DNA from 2 places in the Halolactibacillus sp. JCM 19043 genome. Region 1 is predicted to be linked to the other one. Evidence: riboswitches for the same ligand, from Rfam matches in the RefSeq annotation. Region 1 holds a riboswitch; the other holds the start of a gene.

Region 1 (3,392 bases):
CTCAATATTAACCGTATCGCCTGCTTCTTTTGCGCCAAGAATGGTCGCCGCTTGCGTTTCTGGGATGAGTGATAATGTAAAACTTGTCTCATCCACATGAAAAACCGTCAGTGACGTTCCATCAACGGTCACCGAACCTTTCTCTGTGAGATATTTCAATTTATCGTAAGGAACAGTAATTTTGACATATTTCGCAATCGTATCACGCCACGTCTTTTCAATCGTCGCCACATGATCAACGTGACCAGACACAAAATGCCCACCAAACCGACCATTCGCATGCATCGCCCGTTCTAAATTCACATAACTTCCTTTAGCTAAATCTTTTAAATTCGTCGCCGCATACGTTTCAGGCATCACATCGACGGAAAACTGATCCTTTGTAAAGTGGGTCACCGTTAAACAGACCCCGTTCACACTAATGGAATCCCCAATATGCACGTCACCGAGAACTTTTTTCGCCCCAACCGTTAAGACGAGACTACGTCCGTTTTTAGAGATGGTTTGTAAAGTGCCTTTTTCTTCAACAATTCCGGTAAACACAACTAATTCCCCGCTTTCTTGATGGCTTTAATAAAGAGATCTTCACCTATTCGTTCCACATGTTCAAATGATAAAGCAAAGGCATCGTTCATCCACTCTGGCGATTGACCACCAATCACCCCAAAGCTATCTTTACCTGTCAGTAACTTAGGCGCAATATAGACGTGACACTCATCAACAAAACCACTTTCAACAAAGCTTTTATGCACCGTCTCGCCACCTTCAACATAGACCGATTGAATATTCAACTCGGCTAACTGCTTAAGTAATTCAGGAATCTCTACTTGTTGACTTGACAGCTGAATCACACCTACCGTTGGATGTTTTTCTTTAAACACATCCATGTCCGCTTCTTTCCCGCAAACGACATACGTTTGATGATCATCATGAAATAGCGTTAAATGATCAGGCAAATGTAAGTCATTCGCTAGCACAATCCGAATAGGATGTTTACCGTATTCAGGTTGCCTTACCGTTAGGCTTGGGTTATCTTTTACCGCCGTGCCTTTACCGATGAGAATCGCATCGTATTTCGCTCGCATATGATGCACATGTTCTCGTGCTTTCTCACCTGTCACCCAACGACTATCACCGGTTTTCGTGGCCGTTTTCCCGTCAAGTGTCATCGCCGCTTTCAATGTGATAAATGGTCGTTTTTCTTTCATAAAGTGAAAAAACGTTTGATTGAGTGCGACTGCTTCTTCTTTCATCAAGCCGACTTCAACGGATAATCCGGCATCTTTTAACCAGTTAATCCCGCGACCACTCACTAAAGGATTGGGATCTTCCGTTGCGACAATCACACGTTTAATCCCTGAATCAATTAACAAACGGCTACATGGTGGTGTTTTCCCTGTATGCGAACACGGTTCTAATGTGACATACGCCGTTGCGCCTTCAGCCTTGTCACCCGCTTGTTGAATAGCTAAAACTTCCGCATGGCCTTCTCCAGGAACTAAATGACTCCCAAGACCTACAATCACACCATCACGCACAAGCACACAGCCAACGGATGGATTCGGTGATGTTTGTCCTACGGTTCCTTTCGCCAACTCAATGGCAAGCGCCATGTAATCTTGATCCTTCATTTTTTCACTCCTTCCTTGATACCTTTTCATTATTTTTATTCAAATAGATCTTTTTTGGTCAAAAAACACCCCAAATCAAAAGACTTGGGGTGTTTACATTAAAGAAATGATCAACAAATAAACAGTCCTCGCCTGTATATTTACAGACGTATCCCTGCACTTTGTCATTTCTTGTTTCATCTTTTTCCCATCCAGACTTTCACTGTCGGCTTTGGAATTTCACCAAATCCACCTTCACAATCATTGATTGATCCGGGTCACGGACTTAAGGTTTGTCGTTCACCTCTTACCGTCGGTCGGGAATTACACCCTGCCCCAAAAGATTACTATTCGATTGCTCACATTCTAACATACTTTTTTATAAGGTGCACGACATTTGTTCAAAAAAATAAAGACCGCACATAGACGGTCTTTAAAGTTCTTCTCCTATAATTCTTACTTCTCGTTCTAATGCCACACCAAAGGTGTCTTTCACTGTCTGTTGGACCATTTCAATAACGGCAATATAGTCACTGGCCGTCGCATGATTTTTATTTACGATAAAGCCAGCATGTTTGGTAGACACTTCTGCCCCACCAATACCTTTACCTTGCAGACCACTATCTTGAATGAGTTTTCCAGCAAAGTGACCCGGTGGCCGTTTAAATACACTGCCACACGACGGATATTCTAACGGCTGTTTAGTCTCACGTCTTTCTGTTAAATCATCCATTATCGCTTTAATTTCTTGTCGGTCTTTTTTCACTAGGGCAAAACGCGCCTCTAACACAATCCAGTTATTCTCACCAACATTACTTGTCCGGTAACCAAGAGCCAGATCAGAAGCCTTCACATCAAGTACTTCTCCCGTTTCAGTCATCACTGTCACTGACGCTAAACAATCTTTCACTTCCCCGCCATAAGCACCCGCATTCATAAATACCGCTCCGCCGACAGTCCCTGGAATACCACAAGCAAATTCAAGTCCTGAAAGAGAGGCTTCAAGAGCATAATAAGATGTATCAATAATCGTTGCCCCACCTCCAGCAATCACGCTATCACCTTTAGCCGTGATGGTATTTAAGTGCGACAAGCTCATCACAATCCCACGGATCCCACCATCTCGAATAATGAGGTTCGATCCATTACCGAGTAACGTAAGCGGGAGCTGATACTCTCTACTAGCTTTTACGACGCCTTGTACTTCCTCAATCGACTTAGGAAAAGCAAATACATCTGCCGGTCCACCTAATTTGGTATATAAATATTGTCCCATTGGTTCATTAAAATGTAATTCAACACTGGGTAAATCTTTGATCAATTTATTTTTTATTTCTTCAGCTAATCGCATACTCTTCATCCTTTATCTCAACATTCTTCACCTATTATAACAGAAACACTCCACAACAACATCTCTAAACAAATCCTAGTCACTCTGGAAAATCCACTTCTAAAAAGTTGTTTTTTGTCTGTATTTGTATGGTTTTTCCCAAAAAGACGCTTAACATTTCTATATGACGGGAATGTAATATTATATCCTTTTATTATCTTTAAACCTGTTTATTTGTCATGATTAGGCATTCCTTTTAATGGCTTAACCGGAGGCGAAAAAAGATGCTCAACCCTAATAAATTACGCTTAAAGTACTTTCTTATACCTTTTATTTCTTTGATGATTATTTTTTTCTTCCTCACATTTATTGCAACCACTAATTCTATTAAACGATCGACTAATGATTTTGAAGCAGAGGCAAGTCGCATTGCGATCGCTTACTCTAATGTA
Region 2 (3,392 bases), on a different contig from region 1:
TTAACTATGAACCAGCATTACAATACTTCAACGAATGGTGGAAGCAACTGTTTGGTGAAAGTGAAGGGAAAGACTTTAAAGGGATTTACCCATCATCAGCTAACTTTTCAACCGATCTTCACTCATTAGGTCAATACGTACAAGAAGGACGTCGTGATATTTTTGAAACAGTGCTTCACGTTGAATCACCACGTCATGACTTAACAATTGAAGAAGACCCACAAGACTTAGATGGCTTGAATTATCTTGCCGGTGAGACCGTTGACTTTGTGAATGAAAAAGCGTACCAAGGTACCCTCTTAGCTCATACAGATGGTCAAGTACCTAACCTCATTGTTCACTTACCAGAATTAAATGCTTATACATTCGGTTATGTGCCTACTTCTTTGAAAAGGCATGTGCGATTAGCGGTTACTTACTCGGTGTGAATCCATTTGATCAACCAGGTGTAGAAGCTTATAAGAAAAACATGTTTGCTTTACTTGGTAAACCAGGATTCGAAGAAGAGAAAAAAGCGTTAGAAAAACGTTTGTAATTTTTTAACGATTAACAATCAAGGTGTCCTAGGATGCCTTGATTTTTTTCGTTAAAGAAGCGATACTAATAAAAGTGCGTGGCTCTTTTGATGAGCAAGAACAGAGAATGTCCAATAAAAGCTACAGGAGGCGTTACTATTGACGTTAGAAAATCAAGATTTTTTAATGACCTTACTTAAAACGCCATCTCCGTCTAGTATGGAAATGGCGATTCAAAAAACGTGGATCGACTACATGAAACCGTATGCTGATGAGATCATTACTGATCATGCCGGTAATGCGATTGCCGTCTTAAATAAAGAGGCAGATTTTAAAATTTTACTGGCGGGACATTGCGATGAAATTGCGCTCGTGATTAATCGGATAGATGAGAATGGTTTTTTATACTTTGATAAAATGGGTGGTGTCAACCCGAAGGCTGCCATTGGGATGCGTGTGCATGTAATGGGTAGTCATAAAACGTTGACTGGAGTAATTGGTGTGAATGCCCAGCACCATGGTGGCATAAAAGGAGACTTTGATGTCGATGATCTATACATTGATTGTGGGGCAAAGTCGAAAGAAGAGATCAGTGCGTTTGTTCAAATTGGTGATCTGGCCGTATATGACCGTTCACCTGATGTATTGATGGACCGCTATATTACCGGTCGCGGTCTTGATAACCGTACCGGGCAGTTTATTGTTGGAGAAGTCTTACGTAAACTAAAAGGAAAAGACTTAAATGTCGGTGTCTATGCCGCGAGTACGGTCAATGAAGAGACGAATATGGGTGGGGCTTACTTTGCGGCAAGTGGGATTAATCCAACGCTTGCGATTGCGTGTGATGTGACATTTGCGACAGATTATCCACATGTCAATAAAAACAAATACGGAGATATCATTCTTGACGGTGGACCAGTCCTTGCCAAAGGTGCTCCGATTAACCGAAAAATCAATCAATGGTTAGAAGCAGCAGCCAAACGTTTAAATATGGACGTGCAGTATGAATTAACGCCGCGTATGACGGGAACGGATGCTGATAAAATGCGTTTAACTAATCAAGGTGTGCCGGTTAGCTTAGTGTCTTTACCGCTACGTTATATGCACTCACCTGTTGAAACCGCAAGTATTAAAGATATTGAAGAAGAAATCGATTTAATCGTCGATTGGATCCTTCATATGACAGGTAAAGAAAATTTAAATCCGTTAGAAGACTAGTCATTACCCGTCTCATTATAATTGAGGCGGGTTTTGTGTCTCTTTTTTTAAACGGAGAGGCACTTTAAATACATAACTTTAAACTTTGTGAAAAAAGTTCATGCAAAACTCTTCACTTTTTTCATAAGTCGCGCTATACTGTAACTATAATAAAATATCGATTGAATCTTCGGGGCAGGGTGTAATTCCCGACCGACGGTAACTAACCTTTGTTAGAAGTCCGTGACCCGCACGTGTGCGGTGGATCTGGTGAGAGTCCAGAGCCGACAGTTAAAGTCTGGATGGGAGAAGATATGGAGTAAAATGGTCATCGACCATTTATTTCTTGATGCCATTAAACCTAAAGCCCAAAGTATGTGCTTTAGGTCTTTTTAATGTTCAAGAATGTTACTCTCCCTTCATCATAAAGATCCCAATCGATAAACAAGATGAAGGAGGATGTCGACATGAAAAAAGGTCAAACATCACAATTAACAAAACTGATTATTTTATCACTCTTTGGAACGGTCTCGATGGTTTTACTGTTTTTAAACTTTCCATTACCTTTCCTACCACCGTATTTAAAAGTAGATTTTGGTGAAGTACCAACACTACTTGCGGCGCTTATCTTCTCGCCAATGGCGGGTGTGGTTGTGCAATTGATTAAAAACCTGCTTTACCTTGCATTATCAGGTGCAGCCGATCCGGTGGGTGTGTTAGCTAACTTTATCGCTGGTGTGACGTTTGTTGTGCCAATTGCGATGGTTTATCACAAGTACAAAGGTCAAAAAAGTCTCATTTCCGGTCTTGTTGTCGGAACTGTCGTTATGACCATTGCGATGGGTATCTTAAACTATTTTGTATTACTACCAATTTATAGTGCGTTTATGGGCTTTGAACAACTAACACCAAGTGTTTTACTTGGAACGATCTTTGCGGGCGTTGTCCCTTTCAACTTAATTAAAGGTGTCATTGTCTCCATTCTATTTGTCCCGTTATTTGTTAAGTTGAAGCCGTGGATTGCTCAAAAACAGGCTCATGTGAAACTATCAGCTTAATTTGAGTCTTTTACTAAAAGCTATGCCATTTTCGGCATAGCTTTTTATGTGGCTTTTTTTACATAAACTTTACCTTCTATTCATTTCTAGCTAACATCTATTCGTTAGACTAAATACTAGATATTTATAGACGAAGAGGGTGAAAGGATGTCACGTGTATTAATTCTTTTAAGTGAAGATAAAGAGCTCATCGCTCAAATAGAGCCGTCGTTTAAACGGGAAGGTTATTCAATTTGGGTCGTGGAATCAGAGCCGTCATTGCATTATCTAATAAGTACAGTTGAGCCAACGCATATTATTATTGATCGTGCGTTATATTATCAAAGTGCCGATCTTTGTGCGGATTTACGACGTTTAAAATTTAATGGTTGTTTAATGGTACTCGTTTCTGAACCGATGAAACTGGATGGTATGCTGTCGTTAGAGTTAGGAGCTGATGATTATTTAGTTAAACCGTTCGACCTAAGAGAGCTCTTAACACGTATCCGCGCAGTGGAAAGACGGGGGAATTTTCATTTTCTAACAGAATCCAATCAGACAATTAAGTTTGGTATCCTCTCACTCCGTGTTGATACACAAACCGCTTATGTTGAAGATAAACCGGTCACGCTCACAGAAAAAG

The links. A riboswitch is a leader RNA that binds a small molecule or an ion and turns the genes downstream of it on or off. The one in region 1 is predicted to bind FMN.
Region 2: linked by a shared signal. The riboswitch ahead of JCM19043_RS13230 (ECF transporter S component) and the one ahead of ribD (bifunctional diaminohydroxyphosphoribosylaminopyrimidine deaminase/5-amino-6-(5-phosphoribosylamino)uracil reductase RibD) in region 1 are both predicted to bind FMN.

The regions. Positions count from the first base shown of each region.
Region 1 covers NZ_BAXD01000039.1:6,172-9,563, reverse strand. Annotated here, with positions in the region: gene ribE (riboflavin synthase) at 1-543, opposite strand, end outside; gene ribD (bifunctional diaminohydroxyphosphoribosylaminopyrimidine deaminase/5-amino-6-(5-phosphoribosylamino)uracil reductase RibD) at 546-1,631, opposite strand; FMN riboswitch at 1,807-1,958, opposite strand; gene murB (UDP-N-acetylmuramate dehydrogenase) at 2,044-2,961, opposite strand; gene JCM19043_RS13805 (hypothetical protein) at 3,225-3,392, shown strand, end outside.
Region 2 covers NZ_BAXD01000035.1:12,598-15,989, forward strand. Annotated here, with positions in the region: partial or broken gene JCM19043_RS13220 (glucose-6-phosphate isomerase) at 1-535, shown strand, start outside; gene JCM19043_RS13225 (M20/M25/M40 family metallo-hydrolase) at 702-1,733, shown strand; FMN riboswitch at 1,895-2,030, shown strand; gene JCM19043_RS13230 (ECF transporter S component) at 2,180-2,770, shown strand; gene JCM19043_RS13235 (response regulator transcription factor) at 2,918-3,392, shown strand, end outside.